One region of the Enterobacter sp. SA187 genome, then DNA from elsewhere that is predicted to be linked to it. Evidence: predicted binding sites of a transcription regulator. Region 1 holds the regulator's gene; the other holds the start of a gene.

The links. Region 1 encodes sigma-54, which starts transcription at its own class of promoters, with help from an activator protein. Its sites were predicted from a motif close to GTTGGCACANNTTTCGCTNT; they were not measured.
Region 2: norV (anaerobic nitric oxide reductase flavorubredoxin) is a predicted target of sigma-54. The motif match lies at 10,271-10,290, and genes of this name have one in related genera.

Annotation. Positions count from the first base shown of each region.
Region 1 covers NZ_CP019113.1:603,030-618,203, forward strand. The annotation lists gene BMF08_RS02990 (calcium/sodium antiporter) at 1-548, shown strand, start outside; gene kdsD (arabinose-5-phosphate isomerase KdsD) at 561-1,547, shown strand; gene kdsC (3-deoxy-manno-octulosonate-8-phosphatase KdsC) at 1,562-2,128, shown strand; gene lptC (LPS export ABC transporter periplasmic protein LptC) at 2,125-2,700, shown strand; gene lptA (lipopolysaccharide ABC transporter substrate-binding protein LptA) at 2,669-3,223, shown strand; gene lptB (LPS export ABC transporter ATP-binding protein) at 3,230-3,955, shown strand; gene rpoN (RNA polymerase factor sigma-54) at 4,003-5,436, shown strand; gene hpf (ribosome hibernation promoting factor) at 5,459-5,746, shown strand; gene ptsN (PTS IIA-like nitrogen regulatory protein PtsN) at 5,829-6,320, shown strand; gene rapZ (RNase adapter RapZ) at 6,366-7,220, shown strand; gene npr (PTS phosphocarrier protein NPr) at 7,217-7,489, shown strand; gene mtgA (monofunctional biosynthetic peptidoglycan transglycosylase) at 7,523-8,230, opposite strand; gene elbB (isoprenoid biosynthesis glyoxalase ElbB) at 8,251-8,904, opposite strand; gene arcB (aerobic respiration two-component sensor histidine kinase ArcB) at 9,134-11,473, opposite strand; gene BMF08_RS03060 (TIGR01212 family radical SAM protein) at 11,580-12,509, opposite strand; gene gltB (glutamate synthase large subunit) at 13,306-15,174, shown strand, end outside.
Region 2 covers NZ_CP019113.1:77,335-92,508, forward strand. The annotation lists gene recX (recombination regulator RecX) at 1-476, opposite strand, end outside; gene recA (recombinase RecA) at 548-1,612, opposite strand; gene pncC (nicotinamide-nucleotide amidase) at 1,702-2,199, opposite strand; gene mltB (lytic murein transglycosylase B) at 2,329-3,411, opposite strand; gene srlA (PTS glucitol/sorbitol transporter subunit IIC) at 3,682-4,245, shown strand; gene srlE (PTS glucitol/sorbitol transporter subunit IIB) at 4,242-5,195, shown strand; gene srlB (PTS glucitol/sorbitol transporter subunit IIA) at 5,209-5,571, shown strand; gene srlD (sorbitol-6-phosphate dehydrogenase) at 5,586-6,365, shown strand; gene gutM (transcriptional regulator GutM) at 6,473-6,832, shown strand; gene srlR (glucitol operon DNA-binding transcriptional repressor SrlR) at 6,898-7,671, shown strand; gene gutQ (arabinose-5-phosphate isomerase GutQ) at 7,664-8,629, shown strand; gene norR (nitric oxide reductase transcriptional regulator NorR) at 8,626-10,149, opposite strand; gene norV (anaerobic nitric oxide reductase flavorubredoxin) at 10,333-11,778, shown strand; gene norW (NADH:flavorubredoxin reductase NorW) at 11,775-12,905, shown strand; gene hypF (carbamoyltransferase HypF) at 13,592-15,174, opposite strand, start outside.

The DNA of each region.
Region 1 (15,174 bases):
TGAAAATAGGCCGCCTCGCCGAACGTCAGGGCAATGACAGCCTGACCCGCGAGCAGATCGCCGAGTTGCCCCGCGAAGGCAGCCTGTCGGTGGCCTTTTTGTGGTTAGGCGTGGCGCTGATCATCATGCCGATGGCCACCCGCATGGTGATCGATAACGCCACCGTGCTGGCGAACTTCTTTGCCATGAGCGAGCTGACCATCGGGCTGACCGTCATCGCCATTGGCACCAGCTTACCGGAACTGGCGACGGCGATTGCGGGCGCCCGCAAAGGCGAAGATGACATCGCCATCGGGAACATTATTGGTTCCAATATTTTCAATTTAGCTATCGTGCTGGGCCTGCCGGCGCTTATTGCCCCCGGCGCGTTTAACCCGCTCGCGTTCAGCCGTGATTATGGGGTAATGCTGGTGGTCAGCGTGATTTTCGCCCTGTTGTGCTGGCGTCCACGGCGTCAGACGGGTAAAGGCGCGGGCGCGCTGTTGATCGGCGGCTTTATCCTTTGGATGGCGATGCTCTACTGGCTGTCGCCTTTTTTTACCGGTTAATGGGAACTGAATATGTCGCAAATAGATTTGCCGCCGGGCTTTGACTTTCAGCAGGCAGGTAAGGATGTCCTGGATATTGAACGTGAAGGCCTGGCACATCTCGATCAGTACATTAATCAGGACTTCAGCGAAGCCTGCGAAAAAATGTTCTACTGCGCCGGTAAAATCGTGGTGATGGGCATGGGCAAATCGGGTCATATCGCCCGCAAAATGGCGGCGACTTTCGCCAGCACCGGCACCCCGTCGTTCTTCGTGCATCCCGGCGAAGCGGCGCACGGCGATCTGGGGATGGTCGCGCCGCAGGATATTGTCATCGCCCTGTCGAATTCCGGCGAATCCAACGAGATCCTGGCGCTAATCCCGGTATTAAAGCGTTTGCAGGTGCCGCTGATCTGCATGACCAGCCGCCCGGAAAGCAGTATGGCGCGGGCGGCAGACATTCATTTATGCGTTAAAGTACCGCGCGAAGCCTGCCCGCTGGGGCTGGCACCGACCTCCAGCACCACCGCGGCGCTGGTGATGGGCGATGCGCTGGCGGTGGCGCTGTTAAAGGCCCGCGGCTTTACGGCGGAAGATTTCGCGCTTTCCCATCCGGGCGGCGCCCTTGGCCGTAAACTGCTGCTGCGGGTGAATGACATCATGCACACCGGCGATGAGATCCCCCACGTCAGCAAAGACGCCACGCTGCGCGATGCGCTGCTGGAGATCACACGCAAAAATCTGGGCATGACGGTCATCTGCGACGATTTGATGAAAATCGAAGGTATTTTCACCGACGGCGACTTACGCCGCGTATTCGATATGGGCGCGGATGTCCGCAATCTCGGCATTGCTGACGTCATGACTCCCGGCGGTATTCGCGTACGTTCCGGGGTGCTGGCGGTCGACGCGCTCAACCTGATGCAGTCCCGCCACATCACCGTGGTTATGGTTGCCGATGGCGACCAGTTGCTGGGTGTGGTACATATGCATGATCTACTGCGCGCAGGCGTAGTGTAATAAGGATAAAAAGAATGAGTAACGCTGGTGCTTCACTTGCAACCTGCTACGGTCCCGTCAGCGCGCAAGTGATGGCAAAGGCGGAGAAAATCCGCCTGCTGATCCTCGACGTGGATGGTGTCATGTCGGATGGACTGATTTTTATGGGCAACAACGGCGAAGAGTTAAAGGCGTTTAACGTCCGTGATGGTTATGGCATTCGTTGCGCCCTCACCTCCGGTATTGAGGTGGCGATAATTACGGGCCGTAAGGCTAAACTGTTAGAAGATCGCTGCGTTACGCTCGGCATTACGCATCTGTATCAGGGGCAGTCCGATAAACGCATTGCGTTTAAACAGCTGCTTTCCGATCTGGCGGTATCAGCCGATGAAGTGGCCTATATTGGCGACGATCTCATTGACTGGCCGGTGATGGCGGACGTGGGTCTGAGCGTGGCGGTCGCTGATGCGCACCCGATGCTGATCCCGCGTGCCGATTACGTGACCTACATTAATGGCGGCCGCGGAGCCGTCCGGGAAGTCTGCGATCTGCTGTTACTGGCGCAGGGCAAACTTGAAGCAGCCACAGGGCAATCAATATGAGTAAAACCAGACGTTGGGTTATCATTCTGCTGTCGCTGGTAATACTGGTGCTGATTGGCATTAATCTGGCAGACAGAGACGACACAGAGCAGGTGGTGGCAAACACCAATGAGCCGACCTACCGCAGCGAGCACACGGACACGGTGGTTTACAGCCCGGAAGGGGCGCTGAATTACCGCCTGATCGCGCAGCATGTTGAATATTTTTCCGACCAGGCGCTGTCGTGGTTCACGCAGCCGGTGTTGACGACTTTCGACAAAGACAAAATTCCTACATGGTCAATTAAGGCAGATAAGGCCAAACTGACCGATGACCGGATGCTTTATCTTTATGGACACGTTGAGGTCAACGCCCTGACCGCTGATGCTCAACTGCGTAAAATCACCACGGATAACGCCCAGATTAACCTGATCACTCAGGATGTGACGTCAAACGATCTGGTTACGTTGTACGGTACGACATTTAATTCCAGCGGCCTGAAAATGCGCGGCAACTTACGCAGCAAAAACGCCGAGCTGATTGAAAAGGTTAGAACCTCATATGAAATTCAAAACAAACAAACTCAGCCTTAACCTTATGCTTGCCAGTACGCTTCTGGCCGCCAGCATTCCCGCGTTTGCGCTGACCGGTGATACCGATCAGCCCATTCACATTGAATCCGATCAGCAATCGTTAGACATGCAGGGCAACGTCGTGACCTTCACCGGCAACGTTGTCGTCACCCAGGGCACCATCAAAATCAATGCCGATAAAGTGGTGGTGACGCGTCCCGGCGGCGAAGAAGGTAAAGAAGTGATTGACGGCTTCGGCAAGCCAGCCACTTTCTACCAGATGCAGGATAGCGGCAAGCCGGTAAAAGGCCATGCCTCTCAGTTGCACTATGAACTGCAAAATGACTTCGTGGTGCTGACCGGCGATGCCTTCCTTGAGCAGCTCGACAGCAACATCAAAGGCGACAAAATTACCTATCTGGTGAAAGAGCAGAAAATGCAGGCTTACAGCGAGAAAGGTAAGCGCGTCACCACCGTTCTGGTGCCGTCGCAACTGCAGGACAAAAGCGCAACCCCGGCTCCGGCACAAAAAAAGAGTAACTGATCCGTTATGGCAACTTTAACTGCAAAAAATCTCGCTAAAGCTTACAAAGGCCGCCGCGTGGTGGAAGACGTCAGCCTCACCGTTAAATCCGGTGAAATTGTCGGTCTGTTAGGCCCTAACGGGGCGGGTAAAACCACCACCTTTTACATGGTGGTAGGCATCGTGCCGCGCGATGCGGGCAACATTATCATTGATGATGAAGACATCAGTCTGCTGCCGCTGCACGCCCGCGCTCGTCGCGGCATCGGCTATCTGCCGCAGGAAGCGTCGATTTTCCGTCGTCTGAGCGTGTTCGATAACCTGATGGCGGTGCTGCAAATCCGTGACGATCTGACCTCGCAACAGCGTGAAGATCGCGCCAATGAGCTGATGGAAGAGTTCCACATTGAACACCTGCGCGATAACCTCGGCCAGGCGTTGTCAGGCGGTGAACGCCGCCGTGTGGAAATCGCCCGCGCGCTGGCCGCGGATCCGAAATTTATTCTGCTGGATGAACCTTTTGCGGGCGTGGATCCAATTTCGGTTATCGACATCAAACGTATTATCGAGCACCTGCGCGACAGCGGCCTCGGTGTGCTGATTACCGACCATAACGTCCGCGAAACCCTGGCCGTGTGTGAGCGGGCTTATATCGTCAGCCAGGGGCACCTGATTGCCCATGGTACGCCGCAGCAAATCCTTGAAGACGAACAGGTTAAGCGCGTATATCTTGGGGAAGGCTTCAGACTCTGATAGGGTAGAGAAAATAAAGGGTTTAAGCGGAGAAGACTGCTCTGAATATGAAGCAAGGTTTGCAATTACGGCTCAGCCAACAACTGGCCATGACGCCACAATTGCAGCAGGCCATCCGTCTGTTGCAATTGTCTACGCTGGAACTTCAGCAAGAGCTTCAGCTGGCGCTGGAAAGCAACCCGTTGCTGGAGCAAACCGATCTTCACGATGAGATAGACGCCCAACCGACACAGGACACCGAAAACCTGGACGCCGTCGACGCCCTTGAACAGAAAGAGATGCCCGACGAGCTGCCGCTGGATGCCAGCTGGGACGAGATCTACACCGCCGGTACGCCTTCGGGTAACGGTGTCGATTATCAGGATGATGAACTGCCGGTTTATCAGGGTGAAACCACCCAGTCCCTGCAGGATTACCTGATGTGGCAGGTGGAACTGACCCCCTTCTCGGATACCGATCGCGCCATTGCCACCTCCATCGTCGACGCCGTTGATGACACCGGTTATCTCACCGTCTCGCTGGACGATATTCTTGAAAGCATGGGCGATGAGGAGATCGGGCTGGATGAGGTCGAGGCGGTGCTCAAGCGCGTACAGCGTTTTGATCCGATCGGCGTTGCCGCCCGCGATCTGCGTGACTGCCTGCTGATCCAGCTGTCGCAATTTAGCAAAGACACGCCCTGGCGCGACGAAGCGCAGTTGATCATCAGCGATCATCTTGATCTGCTGGCGAACCATGATTTCCGATCTCTGATGCGCGTAACGCGGCTGAAAGAAGATGTGCTAAAAGAAGCCGTCAATCTGATCCAGTCGCTCGATCCGCGACCCGGCCAGTCGATCCAGACGGGCGAACCCGAATATGTTATCCCTGACGTGCTGGTACGTAAGCATCAGGGGCGCTGGACTGTCGAGCTTAATTCCGACAGCATTCCCCGCCTGCAAATCAATCAGCACTATGCCGCCATGTGCGGCGGATCGCGTAATGACGCGGACAGCCAGTTTATCCGCAGTAATTTGCAGGATGCCAAATGGCTGATCAAAAGTCTGGAAAGCCGTAACGACACGCTGCTGCGCGTCAGCCGCTGTATCGTTGAGCAGCAGCAGGCCTTTTTTGATAAAGGCGAAGAATATATGAAACCGATGGTGCTGGCCGACATTGCCCAGGCCGTCGAGATGCACGAATCGACCATTTCACGTGTGACTACCCAGAAGTACCTGCACAGCCCACGGGGCATTTTTGAGCTCAAATATTTCTTCTCCAGCCATGTGAATACCGACAGCGGCGGCGAAGCATCGTCCACCGCCATTCGCGCGCTGGTGAAGAAACTGATAGCCGCAGAAAACCCTGCGAAACCACTGAGTGACAGTAAGCTAACTACCCTGCTGTCCGACCAGGGTATCATGGTAGCGCGCCGCACTGTTGCGAAGTATCGAGAGTCTTTATCCATTCCGCCGTCTAACCAGCGTAAACAGCTGGTCTGACTCAACCGATAAGGAAGACACTATGCAGCTCAATATCACAGGACATAACGTCGAGATTACTGAGCCCTTGCGCGAATTTTTACAGACAAAATTTGCCAAGCTGGAGCAATTTTTTGACAGGATCAATCAGGTCTACATTGTTCTGAAGGTGGAAAAGGTGACGCATATCGCCGACGCCACCCTGCATGTCAACGGCGGAGAGATCCACGCCAGTGCGGAAGGGCAGGATATGTATGCCGCCATTGATGGTTTAATTGATAAACTTTCACGGCAGCTCACTAAACATAAAGATAAACTGAAACAACACTAATTGTCCGGGCAGTTAACGGGTGCAGGACGGCCTGTTGTGAGACACAACGGGCCCTTTGTACCGTTAGCGCTTAGGTGAAATTATGATGAACAACGATTCAGCTCTTCAATTGAGCAATGTCCTTAACCAGGAATGTACCCGCAGCGGCGTTCACTGCCAGAGCAAAAAACGTGCGCTGGAAATCATCAGTGAACTGGCCGCCAAACAGCTAAGCTTACCGCCGCAGGTGGTATTCGAGGCGATTTTGACGCGTGAGAAAATGGGCAGCACCGGTATCGGCAACGGTATCGCGATCCCCCACGGTAAGCTGGAGGAAGATACGCTGCGCGCTGTGGGCGTCTTTGTGCAGCTGGAAACGCCGATCGCCTTTGATGCTATCGACAACCAGCCGGTGGATTTGCTGTTTGCGCTGCTGGTGCCGGCCGACCAGACCAAAACGCATCTGCATACGCTCTCTTTAGTCGCCCGCCGCCTGGCGGATAAAACCATTTGTCGCCGTCTGCGCAGCGCGCAAAGCGATGAAGAACTTTATCAAATCATCACGGAAACAGAAGGCTCCCGGGATGATGCTTAACCAGGAAATGGCCTTCGTCTTTGTTGTCCGGAGGAGAAAGGGTACATGGTACTGATGATCGTCAGTGGTCGTTCGGGATCGGGGAAATCTGTCGCCCTGCGAGCGCTGGAAGACATGGGCTTCTACTGCGTCGATAACCTGCCCGTCGTGCTGCTGCCAGAACTGGCGCGCTCGCTTGCTGACCGTCAGATTTCGGCGGCGGTGAGCATTGATGTGCGTAATATGCCGGAATCGCCGGAGATCTTCGAACAGGCGATGAACAACCTGCCCGATGCGTTTTCTCCGCAACTGCTGTTTCTTGATGCCGACCGCAATACGCTGATCCGTCGTTACAGCGATACCCGTCGTCTGCATCCGCTGTCCAGTAAAAACCTGTCGCTGGAAAGCGCCATCGACGAAGAGAGCGATCTGCTGGAGCCGCTGCGCTCCCGCGCCGATCTGATCGTCGATACCTCGGAAATGTCGGTGCACGAACTGGCCGAAATGCTGCGTACGCGTCTGCTGGGCAAACGCGAGCGTGAGCTGACGATGGTCTTTGAGTCCTTTGGCTTCAAGCACGGCATTCCTATTGATGCTGACTACGTGTTTGATGTGCGCTTTCTGCCGAACCCGCACTGGGATCCCAAACTGCGTCCGATGACCGGCCTGGATAAGCCCGTGGCGGCGTTTCTCGATCGCCATACTGAAGTGCATAACTTTATCTATCAGACGCGCAGCTATCTGGAACTGTGGTTGCCGATGCTGGAAACCAATAACCGCAGCTACCTAACGGTTGCCATTGGTTGTACCGGCGGCAAGCACCGTTCGGTGTATATCGCTGAACAGCTGGCGGATTACTTCCGTTCGCGCGGCAAAAATGTGCAATCCCGCCATCGTACGCTGGAAAAACGCAAATCATGACCGTAAAGCAAACCGTTGAAATCACTAACAAGCTGGGCATGCACGCCCGCCCGGCGATGAAACTGTTTGAACTGATGCAGGGCTTCGACGCAGAAGTTCTGCTGCGCAATGAAGAAGGGACAGAAGCAGAAGCGAACAGCGTGATCGCGCTGCTGATGCTGGATTCGGCGAAAGGCCGTCAGATTGAGATCGAAGCCACCGGCCCGCAGGAAGAAGAGGCGCTGGCGGCGGTGATCGCGCTGTTTAATGCCGGGTTTGACGAAGACTGATAAGTCCCCCCGCCTTGCCGGAGAGGGGGAAGATTACTGATACAGTCCCTGGTCGCGCATAAAGCCTTCACCGCCCAGCTGACGCATCTGACGCATGATCCACGCCTGTCGACTGTGCACGTAACCTGAGGGCGCATCAGCCTTAAAGCGCAGCGGATTGGGCAGCACAGCCGCCAGCAGCGCGGCTTCCGACATCGTCAGACGGCTAGCTGGCTTATGAAAATAACGTTGTGCCGCCGCTTCAACGCCAAACACTCCGTCGCCAAACTCCGCAATATTCAGGTAAACCGTCAGGATGCGGCGTTTACTCCATACCGTTTCCATGCCCAGGGTTAAGCCCGCTTCCAGCCCTTTACGCAGCCAGCTCCGCCCGTCCCACAGAAACAGATTCTTTGCCGTCTGTTGGGAAAGGGTCGACGCGCCGCGAATGCGGTTCTCGTTACGTTCGTTGTGGGAGATGGCTTTTTCGATGGCGGCCACGTCAAAACCCCAGTGTTCAGGGAATTTCTGATCTTCCGCGGCGATCACCGCCAGCCCCATCCACGGCGAAATATCGTCCATGCCGACCCAGTCAGAATGGGCAACGTAGCCGAAATTTCCGCTCAGCCAGGCCGAAAGCTGGCGCTCCGCCATTACCGCGGAAAACGGCACCGGCATGAAGGAAAACAGCGCGATGCCGCCGCCCCAGAACAGGATCAGCACCAGCAGGATCCTCCATAGCCAGGATTTTAACGTCGCCATCAGCGGAGCGCGTCGCCGTTTCATTCCGCGAGAACCAGCACGCGGGCAACCAGCTTATCGATGCCGGTTGCCGCTTCCGCGATATTCTGCGCCAGCATATAAGCCGGGGTAGTCACCACTTTATTGTCTTCATCCACAACAATATCATCCACCGGACAGGGAACATGTTCCGCGCCCATCTCTTCCAGCAACTCAGCTGTGTCAATGTCCGTGCCGATAGTCAGACGCAGCGGGAAGTCGAAAATCTTTGGCAGCATTGCCGGCGCGATACAGATAAAGCCCAGCGGTTTGCCCGCCGCATGTATCGCCAGCGCCAGACGTTTCAGATCGGGGTCGACGGTGCATTCCGCCCCCTGGCTGGCAAAATTACTCAGGTTTTTCGCCGCGCCAAAACCGCCAGGTACGATCAGCGCATCCAGCGTATCAGCGGACGCCAGGGCTAACGGCTGAATGGCGCCGCGGGCAATACGCGCCGCTTCGATCAGCACATTGCGGCTGTCCGCCATAGATTCACCAGTCAAATGATTCACCACATCGCTTTGACTTTTATCCGGCGCAAAACAAACGGCTTCGGCACCGTTTCGGGCGATCGCCAGCAGAGAAAGTACGGCTTCGTGGATCTCTGATCCGTCGTTAACTCCGCATCCGCTAAGGACAATACCTACTTTTTTCATGCTGCTCATCCTTTCTGGCAATAGGCTGAATTTTATTAATTATTGTGATAACAACGCTGTGCTTCACACATTTAACTGATTCACGTAACAAATGATTCAAGTTTTGGTATCTTAAGTGCCAACTTTTCTCATGTCTCGCCGTGCCCGTTCAACTACAAAATCACAATCCCGGCGCAGCCACGGTTCCCTGGTGTTGGCGCAGTATTCGCGCACCCCGGTTTATCCGGGGTTATTTTTTACTGGCATTCGCCACCCAGGCTTTCAGTAACGCCACGTCATGCGGCCATTCCTGTTTCATCTCGTCGATCCATTCGCCCACGTTATTCCACCAGGCGGGCAGATCCGGCGACTGAATTTGTTGCCCCAGCTGTTGTAAACGGCGCAGGCCAATCGATCCTGCCGCGCCTTTAATTTTATGCCCTTCTTCGGTGATGCCTTTCTGATCGCGGGCGGTGAAATTGGACTCCAGCACGCTGATATAGCCCGGCATCATTTTTTCAAATACCGCCACGCCATCGGTGATCAGCTTCGGCCCCACCAGCTCCAGATACTGTTCCAGCATCGGCAGATCCAGCAGCGCTTGTGATTTACTGTCATCCACAGGGGTCACATCACTCTCCTCGTCGTCACAGGTATCCCAGAATTTTTTGATCATGGCCGTTAATGCCGGTACGGCCAGCGGTTTGCTGAGGACATCATCCATACCGGCGTTCAGGTATTCTTGTTTGTCTTTCAGCACGTTGGCGGTTAGCGCCACCAGCGGCGGCAGATCTTCAGCCGCATAGCGGCTGGTGAGCTGGCGGGAAATATCCAGCCCGGTCATATCCGGCAGCTGAATATCCAGCAGCAGCAAGTCGTATTCGCCGGGGGTAAACATCTCCAGCGCCGCCTTGCCGGTCATCGCCACATCCACGCTGCAACCCAGTTTTTCCAGCACCGAACGGGCGACAATCACGTTCAGCTCAATGTCTTCCACCAGCAGGACGTGAAGGGCCGGCAGCGGCATTTCATCTTCTTCGAACGCATCGTCTACTTCTTCCGCAACAGCAGGGGCGCGCACCGACAGCGAGAAGACCGAACCTTTGCCCGCCACGCTGGACACCGTGATATCGCCGCCCATGCTCTTCGCCAGACGGCGCGATACCGCCAGACCAATGCCCGTCCCCGTCGCGGGTTTACCGCCGTGGCTGTCTTTCACCTGATAATACATGGCGAAGATCTTATCCTGTTCGGTCTGCGGAATACCGATACCGGAATCTTCCACCTCAAAGCGCAGCATCTCCTGCGGAGCGTCATAGCGCACCCGCACCACCACCTGCCCGTGCAGGGTGAATTTGACGGCGTTACTGATGAGGTTCCACAGGATCTGCCGCAGACGCGTGCCGTCGGTAACAACCTTATGCGGCAACGGCAACGCAGGCTCCATTACGAAGCGCAGCCCTTTCTGCTGCGCCTGTAGCCCGGAGAGGTTTTCCAGATCGGCAAGGAAGCTGGTGAAGTCCACCGGCTGGTTATCCAGCTGGACTTTATGCCGCTCCATTTTATCCATGTCGATAATATCGTTGAAAATATTCCCGAGGGTCACCGCCGAAACATGGATGGTTTTCAGGTATTTTTCCTGTTCGGCGGTCAGCTCCGTATCCAGCAGGATACGGCTCAGACCGACGATACCGTTAAGCGGCGTACGCAGTTCATGGCTGATGGTAGAGATAAAGGTAGTCTTGTCGCGGCTGGCGCGCTCCAGCGCGTCCTGATAGCGCTTACGTTCGGTTATGTCACGCCCGAAGCCCATCAGCCCGTGGCGTTTACCCACGCGGTCGTAATAGGGTACTTTACGGATCTCAAAACAGGCTTTACGTCCGTCCGGGTAATCCAGCCACTGTTCATACGTGAGCGACACGTTATGGCGGAAAACTTTCTCGTCGGTTTCCAGCACTTTCTCGGCAGCTTCCGGGGAATAGACGTCCTGCGGCTTCAGATTCACCAGCTGTTTTTCGCTTTTGCCGGTCAGCAGCTCCATCGCCCGGTTACAGCCGGAAAACTCTTTATCTTCATTGCGATAGAAAACCAGATCCGGGGAAGCATCGAGGAACGAGCGCAGGAAAGAAGACTGTTGCTCCAGCTGGATCTGCGTCTGTTCGCGCTCCTGCATTTCGATTTTTAGCTGCTCGAAAGTGGCCTGGCGCTCCGCTTCCGCTTTCACACGGTCGCTGATCTCCTGATTCAGCTGGGAGATGTTATCCCGCAGCTGTACGTTGAGCTTGAGATCGCGGTCGCGCATCTCTTCAAGCTTATCCACCAGCCGCGAGAGCCGCTGCCGCGATTCTTCCAGTTGTTCAACCACCACCGACAGAAAGTAGACCGCCCAGGGGGTAATGAGCAGACCAAAGAAGATAGAGCGTATAACATCAATGCTTTCAACGCGGCCATGCAACACCATGGTGACCGCCATCTGCACGACAATCGCCAGTACCACCAGCGCCAGCGCCAGCAGTATGGAAAAGCGCACCAGGCCGAGCTTCATCATCAGATCGACATAGTATTGCGCCAGTACTCGGATTTGCTTCATAGGGGATCCCTTCGCGACAACCTGGCACAATAATACTCAATTCTGAGCAAGGCGTTGACGCTTGTGTGAAAAAGTGCGAATTATTCCCCGCTCAGGAAGGAAACGTTCAGACGCATGGCTGCACCCAGCCGCGGCCCAGCGCCGATCCCTGCGCCCCGTGGCTGTTAAGGTAGCGGTCCAGTTCCACCATACCGGTCCAGCGATTTTCGCACCACAGCGGGGCGAGCAGCGTCGGGCGACGCGCGCTGGCGGAAATACGGTGGTAAATCACCTCAGGAGACGTATGGCGGATCATCTCCCCGGCGGTGACGGTGTAGTCTTCCAGCGCAATGCCGTGCAGACGCCCCGCTTCCCAGGCCTTCGCCATGGTGCTGCCGGTGACAATATGCAGCGGGTGCAGTTTGATCCCGTCCACGCCCGTCTCCACCACCCGGTGCAGCGTGTCCAGACACGCGGCCTGCCCTTCTCCCGGCAGACCGACAATCAAATGGCTGCACACTTTCAGACCCCGTTCGCGTGCCCGGCGGGTGGTGTGCTGGTAGCAGGCAAAATCGTGGCCGCGGTTAATGCGGTGCAGGGTTTTATCCTGAGCCGTTTGCAGCCCAAGCTCCAGCCACACTTCATAGCCCGCGTCATGGTATTCGCTGAGCAGATCCAGCACCGCATCCGGCACGCAGTCCGGGCGGGTGCCGACGCATAAACCGACGATGCTGGCCTGGCTTACCGCCTGCTGATACATGGCGCGCAGCACCTGCACTTCCGCCCAGGTACTGGTGTAGGCCTGAAAATAGGCGAGATATCGTCTGGCGCGGTTGACCAGCGTGGCCTGATAAGCCAGCTGCTCCGCAATGGAGTGGTTCTGCTGGGTTTCGTCAGCGAAAGAAGCCACGTAACAGAAAGTGCAGCCGCCCCGTCCGATAGTGCCATCACGATTGGGACAACTGAAACCGCCATGCAGCGTCAGTTTATGGACCTTCTGCCCGTAACGACGGGCGAGATCGCCACCAAACATATTGACTAATTTCTGTAACTGCATAAATTGATAGACCGGCCTGATGAAAGGGCCAAGCCTGCCATTTTTAGTCTTTGTCGGCGATGACCTGGATCAATCGCCATAGAGGACGCACATCTATTGCATAAACACGCACAATTACCGAGATTTCATTCACTGCTTCGCTGATTACTTTTACTTATGTCGGCGGGATATTTTTCAAAAAGAATTCCTTCGGCGCAAAACAGTGGCATTAAGCGGGTTAGGAAGAAAAGCCAGTGTAATATTCTGTTTGCAAAACAGAACGCAGGACAGCGCGGTAATAACAGCGCTTTCTTATAGTGAGAGGGATCACACTCCATTAACGGCCGCCAGGCCTGACATAGTGGCAAAAAGAGCATTAAAAAACATTAAAAACAACTAGTTAACCAACCTTTAGCACATTTTTGTATAAATAAGATTGCCATTTGACCTGTGTGCCGATTCCCGATAACTTGAGGATCCGCTGGAAGCTTTCTGGGTGAGCAGTCTGCTCATCATATTTATGCACAAAATCATTCGGGCTGCATCAAGGCGGCAACTGAGTGAATCACAGGAGCATAGTCCACTATGTGACTGGGATGAACGAAGGCAGCCAACGATGAGGCGGTCCGAAGGATGAAGTGATATGCAGTAATTGAGATTCCCTCTTAAAGCAAGTCCTCAACACTTGTGTACCGATGCGAAAAGGAAAAAAAAGAGGGCGACACCCGAGGCCTTAAAGCCCCGTCGCCATGCTCTTTCTGCGCCTGTGCGCGTCGGTTAAGACGGACTCCCGTAGAGCCTGGGGAGGTTCACTGATATGTTGTACGATAAATCCCTTGAGAGGGATAACTGTGGTTTCGGCCTGATCGCCCACATAGAAGGCGAACCTAGCCACAAGGTAGTGCGTACCGCTATTCACGCACTGGCCCGAATGCAGCACCGTGGCGCGATCCTTGCCGATGGTAAAACCGGCGATGGCTGCGGTTTACTGTTGCAAAAACCCGACCGTTTCTTCCGCATCGTTGCCGAAGAGCGCGGCTGGCGGCTGGCCAAAAACTACGCCGTTGGCATGCTGTTCCTGAATCAGGATCCTGAAAAAGCTGCCGCCTCGCGCCGTATTGTAGAAGAAGAGCTGCAACAGGAAACCCTGTCGATTGTTGGCTGGCGCGACGTGCCCACCAATGAAGGGGTGCTCGGTGAAATCGCCCTCTCCTCGCTGCCACGTATTGAGCAGATCTTTGTCAACGCCCCTGCGGGCTGGCGTCCACGCGATATGGAGCGCCGCCTGTTTATCGCGCGCCGCCGCATTGAAAAGCGTCTGGTGGAAGATAAAGATTTCTACGTTTGTAGCCTGTCGAACCTGGTCAACATTTATAAAGGTCTGTGTATGCCGGCGGATCTGCCGCGCTTTTACCTGGACCTGGCGGACCTGCGCCTGGAATCAGCCATTTGCCTGTTCCACCAGCGCTTCTCCACCAACACCGTGCCGCGCTGGCCGCTGGCGCAGCCGTTCCGCTATCTGGCGCACAACGGTGAAATCAATACCATCACCGGTAACCGTCAGTGGGCGCGCGCGCGTACTTATAAGTTCCAGACGCCGCTGATCCCGGATCTGCACGATGCCGCGCCTTTCGTCAACGAAACCGGCTCTGATTCCAGCTCCATGGATAACATGCTGGAGCTGCTGCTTGCCGGTGGTATGGACATCGTGCGCGCCATGCGTCTGCTCGTGCCGCCAGCCTGGCAGAACAACCCGGACATGGATCCGGAGCTGCGCGCGTTCTTCGACTTTAACTCCATGCATATGGAGCCGTGGGATGGCCCGGCGGGCATTGTGATGTCCGACGGTCGTTTCGCCGCCTGTAACCTCGACCGTAACGGTCTGCGCCCGGCGCGCTACGTTATCACCAAAGATAAGCTGATCACCTGCGCCTCTGAAGTGGGCATCTGGGATTATCAGCCGGACGAGGTGGTGGAAAAAGGCCGCGTGGGGCCGGGCGAGCTGATGGTGATCGACACCCGCGGCGGCCGTATTCTGCACTCTGCGGAAACCGATGACGATCTGAAAAGCCGTCACCCCTACAAAGAGTGGATGGAGAAAAACGTCCGCCGTCTGGTGCCCTTTGAAGATCTGCCTGACGAAGAAGTCGGCAGCCGCGAAATGGGCGACGATCTGCTGGGCAGCTACCAGAAACAGTTTAACTACAGCGCGGAAGAGCTGGATTCCATCATCCGCGTGCTGGGTGAAAACGGCCAGGAAGCGGTCGGTTCAATGGGTGACGATACCCCCTTTGCCGTACTCTCCAGCCAGCCGCGCATCATTTACGATTACTTCCGCCAGCAGTTTGCGCAGGTGACCAACCCGCCAATCGATCCGCTGCGTGAAGCGCACGTGATGTCGCTGGCCACCAGCATTGGCCGCGAGATGAATGTCTTCTGTGAAGCAGAAGGCCAGGCGCACCGCCTGAGTTTCAAATCGCCGATCCTGCTGTACTCCGATTTCAAACAGCTCACCACCATGACGGAGCATCACTATCGCGCCGACACACTGGACATCACCTTTGACGTGAATGAAAGCACGCTTGAAGAGGTCGTCAAAGCGCTGTGTGATAAAGCCGAAGCCATGGTGCGCGACGGCACGGTGCTGCTGGTGCTCTCGGATCGCAACATCGCCAAAGATCGTCTG
Region 2 (15,174 bases), 530 kb from region 1:
ATATCTTCCATCATAAAGCCGCGGTACATCAGAAATCGCTGTACTTTCACTTTATCGGCGAAGGCGGTGGGCAGCGGCTCGCCATATTTGCGGTAGGCCTGCTCGCGAGCCAGCGCCGTCCAGTCAATATCACACTCGCGCATCGCCGCCTGCGCGGCTTCCCGGCCAATGCCTTTCTGGTTTAGCTCCTGGCTGATGCGCGACGGGCCGTAACCTTTGCGCCCGCGGCTGGCAATAAACTGGCGGGCGAAACGATCGTCATCAAGGTAGCGGTTTTCAAAGCACCAGTTGACGACGTTATTGATATCTTCTTCGCTGGCATCCACCGGCTCCGGCCCGGTTTTGGTCATAACGGGCGCGGTGAGTTTGCGGCGAAATTCCTGTTCACTGTGATCGCGCATCGCGAGGATACGCATCGCCCGATCCAGTAACCGGGCATAGGCGGAACGACGGGGCGTAGTATCAGAATCAGACATAGCACACCTGCTGGGAATGGAATAGCAAAAGGGCTGCATAAGCAGCCCTTTTTATCGGTTACATAAGATTATCAGAAATCTTCGTCGCCTTCTTTCGCGTGTTCATCGTTGTCATCAACGGTGAAGTCAGGCTTGGTATCCGGATTACTGAGCAGCGCGTCACGCACTTTCTTCTCAATTTCCTTCGCCGTTTCCGGGTTCTCTTTCAGCCAGGTAGTGGCGTTCGCTTTACCCTGACCGATTTTCTCACCGTTGTAGCTGTACCATGCACCTGCTTTCTCGATGAACTTCTCTTTCACGCCCAGGTCAACCAGTTCGCCGTAGAAGTTAATACCTTCCCCGTAGAGGATCTGGAATTCAGCCTGTTTGAACGGCGCGGCGATCTTGTTCTTCACAACCTTCACGCGGGTTTCGCTGCCCACTACGTTATCGCCCTCTTTCACCGCGCCGATACGGCGGATGTCGAGACGCACGGAAGCGTAGAATTTCAGCGCGTTACCGCCGGTGGTGGTTTCCGGGTTACCGAACATCACACCGATTTTCATACGGATCTGGTTGATGAAGATCAGCAGCGTATTGGACTGCTTAAGGTTACCCGCCAGTTTACGCATCGCCTGGCTCATCATACGTGCCGCGAGGCCCATGTGAGAGTCACCGATTTCGCCTTCAATTTCGGCTTTCGGGGTCAGCGCTGCAACCGAGTCAACCACCAGCACGTCAACGGCGCCTGAGCGCGCGAGCGCGTCACAGATTTCCAGCGCCTGCTCACCGGTATCCGGCTGAGAACACAGCAGGTTATCAATATCCACGCCCAGCTTACGTGCGTAGACAGGATCCAGCGCATGTTCAGCATCGATAAACGCACAGGTTTTACCCTGACGCTGCGCCGCCGCGATAACCTGAAGGGTTAAGGTTGTTTTACCTGAGGATTCCGGCCCGTAGATTTCTACGATACGGCCCATCGGCAAACCGCCTGCGCCCAGTGCAATATCCAGAGAAAGCGAACCGGTGGAGATAGTTTCCACATCCATGGAACGGTCTTCACCCAGGCGCATGATGGAGCCTTTACCGAATTGCTTTTCGATCTGGCCCAGTGCTGCCGCCAACGCTTTCTGTTTGTTTTCGTCGATAGCCATTATTACTCCTGTCATGCCGGGTAAAGCAGGTGGTGCTCAACCGGGAATTCTTAACTGTTGCGGCAATTATACTGTATGCTCATACAGTATCAAGTGTTTTGTAGAAATTGTTGCCATAGCGTTTGCAGGGCATAAGCCGTGGCCTGACGACGCACATTTTCGCGGTCGCCGCTGAAGCATTCACAGCGGGTGATCCCCTCGCCTGCGGCGCTGGCAAAGCCAAACCACACGGTGCCGACGGGCTTGGTAGCCGTGCCGCCGTCCGGTCCGGCAATGCCGCTGATGGCGATCGCATAGTCCGCGCGGGCGGCTTTAATGGCGCCTATCGCCATCTCAACCACCACCGGCTCGCTCACCGCGCCATGCTGTTCCAGCGTGGCGGGCTTAACGCCAATCATCTGCGCTTTCGCTTCGTTACTATAGGTGACAAAACCGCGTTCAAACCAGGCGGAACTGCCCGCAATATCGGTGATGACTTTCGCCACCCAGCCGCCGGTGCAGGATTCAGCGGTGGTGACCGTGGCGCCCCGCGCTTTGAGCGCCTGTCCGATACGCTCGCTCAGATGCATCAATTCACTGTCTGTCATCATGACTCCCGTAAGTGAATAAAAACATGGCAGACAAGATAGCATCTTCTCAATAAAGGTGGGGGCGGGAAGTCGATTTTACGAGGGGGCTTCAGAAAAAAGGCCAGCGGACGCCGGCCTTTATCGTTATTACTTAACGCGCGACAGCGCCACCGTCTGACCGAGCTGCCAGACTGCCATTGCATAGTGGGTGCTGTGGTTATAGCGGGTTATGGCGTAGAAGTTCGGCAGACCGTACCAGTATTCGTAGCCGGTGCCCACATCGAGGCGCAGCAGGCTCGCTTCCTGATGATTACCCAGCGATTGCTGCGGCGTTAAGCCCGCCGCCGCCAGCTGCGCAACGCTGTATTTGGTTTTGAAGCCGTTCGCCAGCCCCGGCGCCTGCCCGATGGCCGGTACTGCCACCAGATCGCCTTTCACCCAGCCATGCTCTTTGAAGTAGTTGGCCACGCTGCCGATAGCATCCACCGGATCCCACAGGTTGATATGCCCGTCGCCATTAAAATCAACGGCATACTCTTTATAGGAGGACGGCATAAACTGTCCGTAGCCCATCGCCCCGGCAAAAGAACCTTTCAAATCGAGCGGATCGTCGCTCTCATCGCGCGCCATCAGCAGGAAGGTTTCCAGCTCGGAAGAGAAATAGGCGGCGCGGCGCGGATAGGCGAATGACAGGGTTGCCAGCGCATCCAGAATGCGGGTTTTCCCCATCACGCGGCCCCAGCGGGTTTCCACGCCGATGATGCCGACGATGATTTCCGGCGGCACGCCGTACACCTGCCACGCGCGATTGAGCGCATCTTCATATTGATCCCAGAAGGCTACGCCGTTTTGCACGTTATCCGGCGTGATGAACTGTTTACGGTAACGCAGCCAGGCACCGGTTGGCCCTGAGGGTACGCTGGCGGTCGGCGCCTGGCGATCCATCAGGCGCAGCACGGAATCAAGGCGCTTCGCCTGCGAGAGGATCTCATGCAGTTGCTGACGGTCAAAACCGTGTTTGCTGACCATCATATTGATGAACTGTTCAGCCGCCGGGTTGTTGGCAAAATCGCCGGCCGGATTGAGCATAGTATGCTGCGGCTCCAGCAGGAATCCGCCGGAAGGCGGCGTGCCCGCAGTGGCAGGAGCCTGAGTGGATTTTGGTTTACTGCTACAGGCGGAGAGCAGAACCAGCACAGGTAAAAGAGCTGCGTAACGACGCTTAAACATGGGACATCCATATAAGATAACGAATTCGGCGAGAGGGAATTATGGTAAAGCATCTGCCTGTCCACAAGGAAGCGGCAAAGAGAAGTCGCCGCAACATTCTCCTGCGCCCCGCCTAAATCTTGCAAAACGAACGTTTACTCCCCTTCTTTTCCTTAAAATCTTTCATTTCGATCATTTTATCTTTCATAATGAGATATGAATAACACTTTCAAACCTTTCAAAGTGATTATTATTAGCCGTGCAAAAGACCCTACCCTGGAGGAGAAAAGAATGATCGAAACCATCACGCACGGCGCCGAGTGGTTTATCGGGCTGTTTCAGAAAGGTGGCGAAGTATTTACCGGCATGGTGACGGGCATTCTGCCGTTGCTGATCAGTCTGCTGGTGATCATGAACGCGCTGATTAACTTTATTGGTCAGCAACGCATCGAACGACTGGCGCAGGGCTGCGCCGGTAATCCCGTTACCCGCTATCTGCTGCTGCCGCTGGTCGGCACTTTTGTGTTCTGTAATCCGATGACGCTCAGCCTGGGCCGTTTTATGCCGGAAAAATACAAGCCGAGCTATTACGCCGCCGCGTCCTATAGCTGCCACTCGATGAACGGCCTGTTCCCGCACATTAATCCCGGCGAGCTGTTTGTGTATCTGGGCATCGCCAGCGGCCTCACTACGCTGGGTTTACCCCTCGGCCCGCTGGCGGTGAGCTACCTGCTGGTCGGCCTCGTCACCAACTTCTTTCGCGGCTGGGTCACTGACCTCACCACCGCCATTTTTGAGAAAAAAATGGGCATTCAACTGGAGCAGAAAGTCCGCCTGGCAGGAGCAACATCATGACGCGCATTGTGATTGAAAAGGGCACCGGCGGCTGGGGCGGCCCGCTGACGATTGACGCCACCACGCCGAAAAAAATCGTCTATATCACGGCCGGAACGCGCCCGGCCATCGTCGACAAGCTGGCGCAGCTTACCGGCTGGCAGGCGGTGGACGGCTTCAAAGAGGGAGAACCTGCGGAAGCAGAGATCGGCGTGGCGGTGATCGACTGCGGCGGCACCCTGCGCTGTGGGATCTACCCGAAACGCCGTATTCCGACGGTGAATATTCATGCCACCGGCAAGTCCGGCCCGCTGGCGCAGTACATCACCGAAGACATTTACGTCTCCGGCGTGAAAGAGGAAAACATTCGCCACGAACAGGCCGCCACGGCAAATCCTGCGCCGCGGGATTACGACACCAGTAAGAAGATCACCGAGCAGAGCGACGGCCTGCTGGCGAAGGTCGGCATGGGGATGGGCTCGGCGGTGGCGGTACTCTTTCAGGCCGGGCGCGACACCATTGATACGGTGCTGAAAACCATCCTGCCGTTTATGGCGTTCGTTGCGGCGCTGATCGGCATCATCATGGCATCCGGTCTGGGCGACTGGATCGCCCACGGCCTCGCCCCGCTCGCCAGCCATCCGCTGGGGCTGGTGACGCTGGCGCTGATCTGCTCCTTCCCGCTGCTGTCGCCCTTCCTCGGCCCTGGCGCGGTCATCGCCCAGGTGATTGGCGTACTGATCGGCGTACAGATTGGCCTCGGGCACATCCCGCCGCATCTCGCCCTGCCCGCCCTGTTTGCGATTAACGCCCAGGCGGCGTGCGACTTCATTCCTGTGGGGCTGTCACTGGCGGAAGCGCGTCAGGACACGGTGCGCGTCGGCGTTCCTTCTGTACTGGTCAGCCGTTTTCTCACCGGCGCGCCTACCGTCCTTATCGCCTGGTTTGTTTCAGGTTTCATCTATCAATAAGAGGTCATAAACGATGTCCGTGATCTACCAGACCACCATCACCCATATTGGCGACAGCGCAGCGGAGGCGCTGGACGAAAAGATGCTGATCACCTTTCGCGAGGGCGCGCCGGCCGACATTCAGGCGTTCTGCTTTATTCACTGCCACGGCGAAATGCACGGCAGCCTGCAACCCGGCGCGGTATTCGAGCTGGGGGAACAGCGCTATCCCGTCACCGCCGTGGGGGCGGTGGCGGGCGAAAACCTGCGCGAGCTGGGTCATATCACCCTGCGGTTTGACGGAGAACGCGAGGCGGAATTCCCCGGTACGGTGCACGTCGCCGGGCCGGTGCCATCGGCGATCCAGCCGGGCTGCATTTTAAAATTTACTGCGTAGTTGAGGAGAAAAGTATGGATCAGGTTGCCGTTGTCATTGGCGGAGGACAGACCTTAGGGGCGTTCCTGTGCCGTGGGCTGGCCGCAGAGGGTTATCGGGTGGCGGTGGTGGATATTCAGAGCGATAAAGCCGCCAGCACCGCACAGCAGATCAATGCCGAATTCGGCGAAGGTAAGGCGTACGGTTTCGGGGCAGACGCCACCAGCGAACAGAGCGTGCTGGCGCTCTCCCGAGGCGTGGACGAGATTTTTGGCCGCGTCGATTTGCTGGTATACAGCGCCGGGATCGCCAAAGCGGCCTTTATCAGCGACGTCGAGCTGGGGGATTTTGACCGCTCGTTGCAGGTGAATCTGGTGGGCTATTTCCTCTGTGCGCGGGAGTTTTCACGGCTGATGATCCGCGACGGCATCGCCGGGCGTATCATCCAGATCAACTCGAAATCCGGCAAAGTGGGCAGCAAACACAATTCCGGCTACAGCGCCGCCAAGTTCGGCGGCGTGGGGTTAACGCAGTCGCTGGCGCTGGATCTGGCGGAGTACGGCATTACCGTGCACTCGCTGATGCTCGGTAATCTGCTGAAATCGCCGATGTTCCAGTCGCTGATCCCGCAGTATGCCAGCAAGCTCGGTATTCCCGCCGATCAGGTGGAGCAGCATTACATTGATAAAGTGCCGCTGAAGCGCGGCTGCGATTATCAGGATGTGCTTAACCTGCTGCTGTTTTACGCCAGCCCGCTGGCGTCTTACTGCACCGGGCAGTCGATTAATATCACCGGCGGGCAGGTGATGTTTTGAGTTCATTCCCCGGTGGCGCTGCGCTTACCGGGGCTACAACCCTCCATGACCGTAGGCCGGGTAAGGCGCAGCCGCCACCCGGCAATTCCGGCAATTAAGGAGTCACTATGGTAACGGCACTTATCACCGTCGCCGCCATCGCCTGGATCGGCCAGATGGCGCTGGGCGGCTGGCAGATCCGCCAGTTTAACCGCGCCTTTGAGCAGCTGTGCCAGCGCGGGCGGGTCGGCGTCGGGCGGGCTGGCGGACGTTTTCAGCCCCGCGTGGTCATCGCCGTCGCGCTGGATGAACAGCAGCGCGTGACGGACACCTTATTGATGAAAGGACTGACGGTTTTCGCCAGACCGTTAAAAATTTCCGCGCTTACCGGCAAACATCGTGATGAATTACGCCCTGATGTGATCTTTCCCCATGATCCGCGCTGTCAGAATGCTCTATCATTAGCGCTTAAAATGAAACATGGGTAATTTCGTTGTGAACGCTTTTAGCTTGCGAAATTATCAGTTCGCACTTTTACGCAGGATCCACGCTTATGAAACCACGTCAGCGCCAGGCCGCTATTCTCGAACATCTGCATCAGCGGGGAAAATGTTCGGTTGATGAACTGGCGCAGCAGTTCGACACCACCGGCACCACCATCCGCAAAGATCTGGTGATCCTCGAACACGCCGGTACGGTGATCCGCACTTATGGCGGCGTCGTGCTTAATAAGGACGAAGCGGATCCGCCTATCGATCATAAAGCGCTGATTAACACCACTCAGAAAGCGCGCATCGCCGAAACGGCGGTGGGCTTTATTCACGATGGCGATTCGCTGATCCTCGACGCAGGGAGTACGGTGCTGCAAATGGTGCCTCTGCTCAGCCGCTTTAATAACATCACGGTCATGACCAACAGCCTGCACATCGTTAACGCCCTGTCGGAGCTGGACAACGAGCAGACCATACTGATGCCGGGCGGCACTTTCCGTAAAAAATCCGCCTCCTTCCACGGCCAGCTGGCGGAAAACGCCTTTGAGCATTTCAGCTTCGATAAGCTGTTTATGGGCACCGACGGCATCGATCTCAGCGCGGGCGTCACCACCTTCAACGAAGTGTTTACCGTCAGTAAAGCCATGTGCAACGCCGCGAGGGAAGTGATCCTGATGGCCGACTCCTCAAAGTTTGGCCGCAAAAGCCCGAATATCGTCTGTAGCCTGGAGAGCGTGGATAAACTGATCACCGACGCGGGAATTTCCGAAGAGTTCCGCGCCGCACTGGAAGACAAAGGAATTGATGTGATTATTGCCGGAGAGAGCCATGAGTGAACATCTGTTAAATACCGCCCGCCAGACCCTGCTGCTGGAATTACAGGAAGCCAGCCGTCTGCCGGAACGCCTCGGGGACGACTTCGTGCGCGCCGCCAGCGCCATCCTGCACTGCGAAGGCAAAGTGATTGTCTCCGGCATCGGCAAATCCGGACACATTGGCAAGAAGATCGCCGCCACCCTCGCCAGCACCGGTACCCCGGCGTTTTTTGTGCACCCGGCGGAAGCGCTGCACGGCGATCTTGGCATGATTGAAAGCCGCGACCTGCTGCTGTTTATCTCCTATTCCGGCACCGCCAAAGAGCTGGATCTGATCATCCCGCGGCTGGAAGAAAAAGGCGTCGCGCTGCTGGCGATGACCGGTAAATCCCGCTCCCCGCTGGCGCTGGCCGCCAAAGCCTGGCTGGACATTTCGGTGGAGCGTGAAGCCTGCCCGATGCACCTTGCGCCCACCTCCAGCACCGTTAACACGCTGATGATGGGCGACGCGCTGGCGATGGCGGTGATGCAGGCGCGCGGTTTTAACGAAGAAGATTTCGCCCGTTCGCATCCGGCGGGGGCGCTGGGCGCGCGGTTGCTTAATAAAGTGCATCACCTGATGCGTACCGGTGACGCCCTGCCGCAGGTGCAACTCGACACCAGCGTGATGGACGCCATGCTGGAACTGAGCCGCACCGGGCTGGGGCTGGTGGCGGTATGCGACAGCGCGCAGCACGTTCAGGGGGTATTTACCGATGGCGACCTGCGCCGCTGGCTGGTGGGCGGCGGCACGCTGGACGCCGCGGTACGTGACGCCATGACGCCGGGCGGCGTCACGCTACAGGCGCAGAGCCGCGCCATTGATGCCAAAGAGATCCTGATGAAGCGCAAAATCGCCGCCGCCCCGGTGGTGGATGAAAACGGCGTGCTCACCGGCGCTATCAACTTACAGGACTTCTACCAGGCGGGCATTCTCTAGCCCTTCAGCCCCAGACGCTTCGCCAGCCGGTGCAGGTTGGCGACGTCCATCTCCAGCGCCCGCGCGCTTGCCGCCCAGTTATGGTCGTGGGCGCGCAGGGCATTCTCAATCAGCTGGCGCTGAAAATCTTCCGTAGCCGTCCGCAGGTTCAGCGCGGCGTCGTTCACTGGCAGGCTGATGACGGGCGTTGCCGCAGGCGCAGCCTCATCGGTAAAGGCAAAGTGATGCGCTTCCAGCACCACTTCATCCCCTGCCCGCGTCGCCCGCGCCAGCACCACCGCGCGATGAATGGCATGTTCCAGCTCGCGTACGTTGCCGGGCCAGCCATACGCCAGCAGCTGCGCCCGCGCGCCGGGGCTTAGCACCACCTGCGCCAGCCCGAGCCGCATCCGGCACTGCTCGCAGAAATAACCCGCCAGCAGGATCACATCCTCGCCCCGCTCCCGCAGCGGCGGTACAAACAGCGGAAAAACGCTCAGACGGTGGAACAGATCGGCGCGAAACCGCCCCGCCAGCACTTCCTCACGCAAATCGCGGTTGGTGGCGGCAAGCACCCGGACGTCAACCCGCAAACTGCGGTCATCGCCGACGCGCTGAATATCGCCGTACTGCAACACACGCAGCAGCTTCGCCTGCAACGCCAGCGACAGCTCGCCGATTTCATCAAGGAACAGCGTGCCGTTATCGGCCATTTCAAACTTACCGCTGCGGTTGCTGATCGCCCCGGTAAAGGCCCCTTTGACATGACCGAACAGTTCGCTTTCCGCCACGCTTTCCGGCAGCGCCGCGCAGTTCAGGTAGACCAGTGGATTCACCGCCCGTGGCGATCCGCTGTGGATCGCTTTCGCCACCAGCTCTTTACCGGTGCCAGTTTCGCCGCTGATCAGCACGTTCAAATCTGAGGCGGCGACAATATCGATCTCTTTTTTCAGCTGCTGCATTGCCGGGGCGAGGCCGATCATCTCCTGTCCGCGCTCCGGCGTGAAGCTGCTTTCCCCGGCGGGCAGCACGTTCTGGCTTTCCAGCTGGGCAATCAGCAGCGCGTTATTCAGCGCCCCGGCCACCAACGCGGCTATCAGACGCAGGGCTTCGTCGCTGAAGCCGTCGAATTGATCCGGCTCCATGCCGTCGAGAGTCAACGCGCCAATCAGCTTCTGCCCGGCAAACAGCGGCAGGCCCAGACAGGCGTGCACTTTCAGGCTCTCCTGGCCGGGGATCAGGCCATCGTAGGGATCGGGCAGATCGTTGTCTGCCGGAAAGCGCACCACGTCCCCGGCGCGGGCGATGGCCTCCAGGCGCGGGTGTCCGGCAAGGGAAAAGCGTCGCCCCAGCACATCCTGCGCCAGCCCGTCGATGGCCAGCGGAATAAACTGGTGCGCCTCATAGCGCAGCAGCGCCGAGGCATCGCAGCCCAGCACCTGGCGCAGCGTGGCGATCAGCCGGGAAAAGCGATCCTGATGACCGATATCGCTTTGCAGTTCAATGGCGATTTTCGCCAGTGCTTCCACGGAAAAACGCATACCCACCTCACAGTCATTTTGACAATGCATAGTGTCATATTGACCATAAAAAGCATAGTCATTTTGACAAACTACCTTTACCAAAAATCTATCAAACCATTGATTTTAAATAAAATAAAAAACTGGCACGCATCTTGATATATGTCAGACATCTTTCTCAAATTCAGAGTGGCTGAGGTTAATATGACTATTCATGTAAAAAATAATATTCACTGGGTTGGACAACGTGACTGGGAAGTGCGCGATTTTCACGGTACCGAATACAAAACCCTGCGCGGCAGCAGCTATAACAGCTATCTGATCCGCGAAGAGAAAAACGTGCTCATCGATACCGTTGACCACAAATTCAGCCGTGAATTCGTGCAGAACCTGCGCGCTGAAATCGACCTTGCGGATATTGACTACATCATCATCAACCATGCGGAAGAAGATCACGCCGGTGCGCTGACCGAACTGATGTCCTGCATCCCGGACACGCCGATTTACTGCACCAATAACGCCATCGATTCCATCAACGGTCATCACCACCATCCGGAGTGGAATTTTAACGTGGTGAAAACCGGCGACACGCTGGACATCGGTAACGGTAAACAGCTGATCTTCGTTGAAACCCCGATGCTGCACTGGCCGGACAGCATGATGACCTACATGACCGGCGACGCGGTGCTGTTCAGTAACGACGCCTTCGGTCAGCACTATTGCGACGAACACCTGTTTAATGACGAAGTGGATCAGGTGGAACTGTTCGAGCAGTGCCAGCGCTACTACGCCAACATCCTGACGCCGTTCAGCCGCCTGGTGACGCCGAAAATCACCGAAATCCTCGGCTTTAACCTGCCGGTGGATATGATCGCCACCTCTCACGGCGTGGTATGGCGTGATAACCCGACGCAAATCGTCGAGCTGTACCTGAAATGGGCAGCGGATTATCAGGAAGATCGCATCACCATTTTCTACGACACCATGTCGAACAATACCCGCATGATGGCCGACGCCATCGCCCAGGGCATCACCGAAGTGGATCCCCGCGTGGCGGTGAAAATCTTCAACGTCGCCCGCAGCGATAAAAACGAGGTGCTGACCAACGTGTTCCGCTCCAAAGGCGTGCTGGTGGGTACCTCCACCATGAATAACGTGATGATGCCGAAAATCGCCGGGCTGGTGGAAGAGATAACCGGGCTGCGCTTCCGCAATAAACGCGCCAGTGCCTTTGGCTCCCACGGCTGGAGCGGCGGCGCGGTGGACCGCCTGTCTACGCGTTTACAGGATGCCGGTTTTGAAATGTCACTCAGCCTGAAAGCCAAATGGCGTCCGGATATTGATGCGCTGGAAATCTGCCGCCAGCACGGTCGTGATATTGCCCGTCAGTGGGCGCTTACCCCGCTGCCTTCCGCTGCTGCCCCGAACGTAAAACCGCAGGAAGAAAGCGTCAGCGAGCCTGCCGCCGCTGACCTCGGCCCATGCATGCAGTGCAGCGTTTGTCAGTGGATCTACGATCCGGCCACCGGCGAGCCAATGCAGGATGTCGCCCCCGGCACGCCGTGGGACGAGGTGCCGGACAACTTCCTGTGCCCGGAATGTTCACTGGGTAAAGACGTGTTTGATGTGCTGGCCGTGGAGGCAAAATGAATCAGGGTATCGTCATTATTGGTTCGGGCTTCGCCGCCCGACAGCTGGTAAAAAATATCCGCAAACAGGACGCGCAGGTTCCGGTCACGCTGATTGCCGCTGACAGCATGGACGAATACAACAAACCGGATCTCAGCCACGTGATCAGCCTCGGCCAGTCCGCAGACGATCTCACCCGCCAGTCGGCGGGGGAGTTTGCGGAACAGTTCAATCTGCGCCTGTTCCCGCAGACGCGGGTGACGGAAATCGATCCCACCCGCCGCTGCGTCAAAAGCCAGCAGCAGGAGTGGTTTTACGACAAGCTGGTACTGGCGACAGGGGCTTCGGCCTTTGTGCCGCCGGTGCCGGGCAGCGAGCTGATGCTGACGCTGAACAGTCAGCAGGAGTATCAGGCGTGCGGCGCGACCCTGCGCGATGCGCAGCGCGTGCTGATTGTCGGCGGCGGGCTGATCGGCACTGAGCTGGCGATGGATTTTAACCGCGCCGGTAAAACGGTGACGCTGGTGGATACCGCCGCCAGCATACTTTCTTCGCTGATGCCGCCGGAAGTGAGCAGCCGCCTGCAACACCGTCTGACGGAGAGCGGCGTGCATCTGCTGCTGAAATCGCAGTTGCTTGGGCTGGAGTCTACCGCCGGGGGCATTCAGGCGCGTTTTGATCGCGATCGCCTCCTTGAGGTGGATGCGGTGGTGGCCGCCACTGGCCTGAAACCACAAACCGCGCTGGCGAGTCAGGCGGGTATTGCCGTCAGACGCGGCATTGTGGTCGACAGTCAGCTGCGCACCAGTATTGAGGATATTTATGCGCTGGGGGACTGCGCGGAGATCAACGGTAAGCTGCTGCCCTTCCTGCAACCGATCCAGATTTGCGCGATGTGGCTGGCGAAGACGCTGCTGGGCCAGCAGGCCACGCTGTCGCTGCCGCCGATGCTGGTGAAAGTGAAGACGCCGGATCTGCCGCTGCATCTGGCGGGCGAGACACAGCGCGGGGATCTGCACTGGCAGATCGAGGCGCGCCCGGACGGGATGGTGGCGAAGGGGTTTGAGGGGGAGAAGCTGCGGGCGTTTGTGGTGAGTGAGGATCGGATGAAGGAGGCGTTTGGGTTGCTGAAGGCGCTGAACGGGTAGGTTTATTGGGGCTGTTCGGTGGGATGTTTGGTGTGGTGGAATGTTCGGTGTGGTGGAATATTCCGTTCACTTTGCGTTCCGTGTCAGGCGTGACGCCGCTGACGGTGAACGTGCTAAGGGGGCCACCGCGGCCCCCTTAGCAATCCCCGCGGCCCCGCACAGAAACCGGTGCTGCGCACTGCGCTCACCTCCCGCCCGTCTGCCCGCGGTCGGCTCAATTCGGCCTCCTGCCTCATATCGCCTCTGGCCGCCATCCATGGCGTCCAGCCCTTGTCATCCGGCCTCCGGCTCGCCGGTTTCAGCGGGGACTCAACCCCTCGCGTCATTATCTTTATTTTTTATAAGGCGACGGAGTGGCGTTAATTTTTTTACGAACTTACAGGAAGCTGTGAGTGGTGTTTTTTAAAAATCGTGAAGTGTGGGGAGTCCGGCTGAAAATCGCTGAGGCGTTCCCTTACGGCCGGGGCAGCCCGCATGGATGCGGGCTGAGGGCGCGACTTGCAGGGACGCTGCATCGCGCCCGACCCGAAGCCGGAAGGGATAAGCCGAGGGCACCGCGAAGCGGCGATTTTCTTGCCGGGAGCCCGGGGGTGCAGGGGGCGGCGGCGACTGGCCGCCCCCTGCGCGCTCTGTGCGCCTGAAGTCTGAGTCGTACGCAGAAGTCAGTAAGAGCGCAACTTACCACATTACACCAAGCGTGCAGCCGCAATAATCCCCTGCCCCAATGCGATCCCCCCATCCCCCGCCGGTAACCCCTTCGGAAACAGCAACCTGAACTCCCCCAGATAAAACCCTAAGCGCGCCACCAGCAGCCGGTTGTGCATCACCCCGCCGCCAAAACACAACGTCGTGATCCCCCGCGCCTGCGCCTCGCGCCGCATCAGCCCCGCCAGCCCTTTTGCCAGCGCATCATGAAACGCCCAGGCTTTTTCGCTTACCGTTGCGTCCCACCTGAGCCACGACTGCCAGAACGTCGTCAAATCCTGCGGCTGCAACACCACCGGATGATCCACACCGGAACATTCACTTGCCAGCGCCTCCATCTGACAGGCCGCCTCGCCCTCGTAGCTCAGGCTTTCCGGCGCGCAGCCGAGCGCGCAGGCTACGGCGTCAAACAGCCGCCCGCAGGATGACGCGCGAGGGGAATTGATCCCCTGCGCTATCGCCCGCGCCAGCAGCGGCCAGTTTTTATCCTGTAGCACGCGGGTCTGGGGATAACGCTGCCAGTCCGGTACAAAGGCCAGACAGTGCGCCAGCAGGTTGCGCCACGGCTGTCGTGCCGCCAGGTCGCCGCCGGGCAGCGCCACCGCCGGTAAGCCGCCGAGGTGCTCGCATTCGCGGTAGTTCACCCGCAGACACTCCCCGCCCCAGAGACGACCGTTTTCACCCATGCCAATACCGTCAAGGATCAGCGCGATCACGTCACCGCCGTCACGCGGCCAGCGGTGTTCTGCCAGACAAGCCGCCGCGTGAGCGTGATGATGGAGCACGTGGCTCACCGGCAGGCCGAGCGCCTCGCCCCATTGCGTGGCGCGATAGCCGCTGTGGGCATCGCACACCGCCTGCTGCGGCACGAAATCATAAATTTTCTGCATCAGATCGAGGGCGGCGCGCCACTGGGTTTCCACTCCGTCATCGGTGAGATCGCCAAAATGCTGGCTCAGCACCGCCCGGTCGCCCCGCAGCAGGCAAAAGGTATTTTTCATGTCCGCCCCCAGACAGAGCAGCGGCGGCACATCCTGGAAGCCCGGCGGCAGCGGCAGCGCGTCCGGCACAAAGCCGCGCGCCCGGCGCAGCATCTCACCGCTGACGCGCATCACCGAGTCATCCATGCGCTGCACGATGTCGCGGTTATGCAGCAAAAAGCCGTCGGCAATGTCCGCCAGATCGTTGAGCGCCTGGTCGTTGGTAAGCGCAGGCGGTCGTCCGCTGAGGTTGCCGGAGGTCATCACCAGCGGACGATCCAGCGCCTGCATCAGCAAATGCTGGAGCGGACTGGCGGGCCACATCACGCCCACCTCCGCAAGCGAAGGCGCAATGGCCTCGCACAGATCCGGCAGCGCGCTTTTCGCCACCAGCACAATGGGCGCGGCGGCGGATTGCAGGTGCTCTGCTGCCACCTCACAGCAGCCACAGGGGATCATCACCGCCAGCGGTTTTGCCGGACGGCGTTTACGTTCCCGTAGGCGCATCACTGCCTGCTGGTTTTGCGCATCAACGGCGAGATGAAAACCGCCAAGGCCCTTAATGGCGACAATATTTCCCGCCG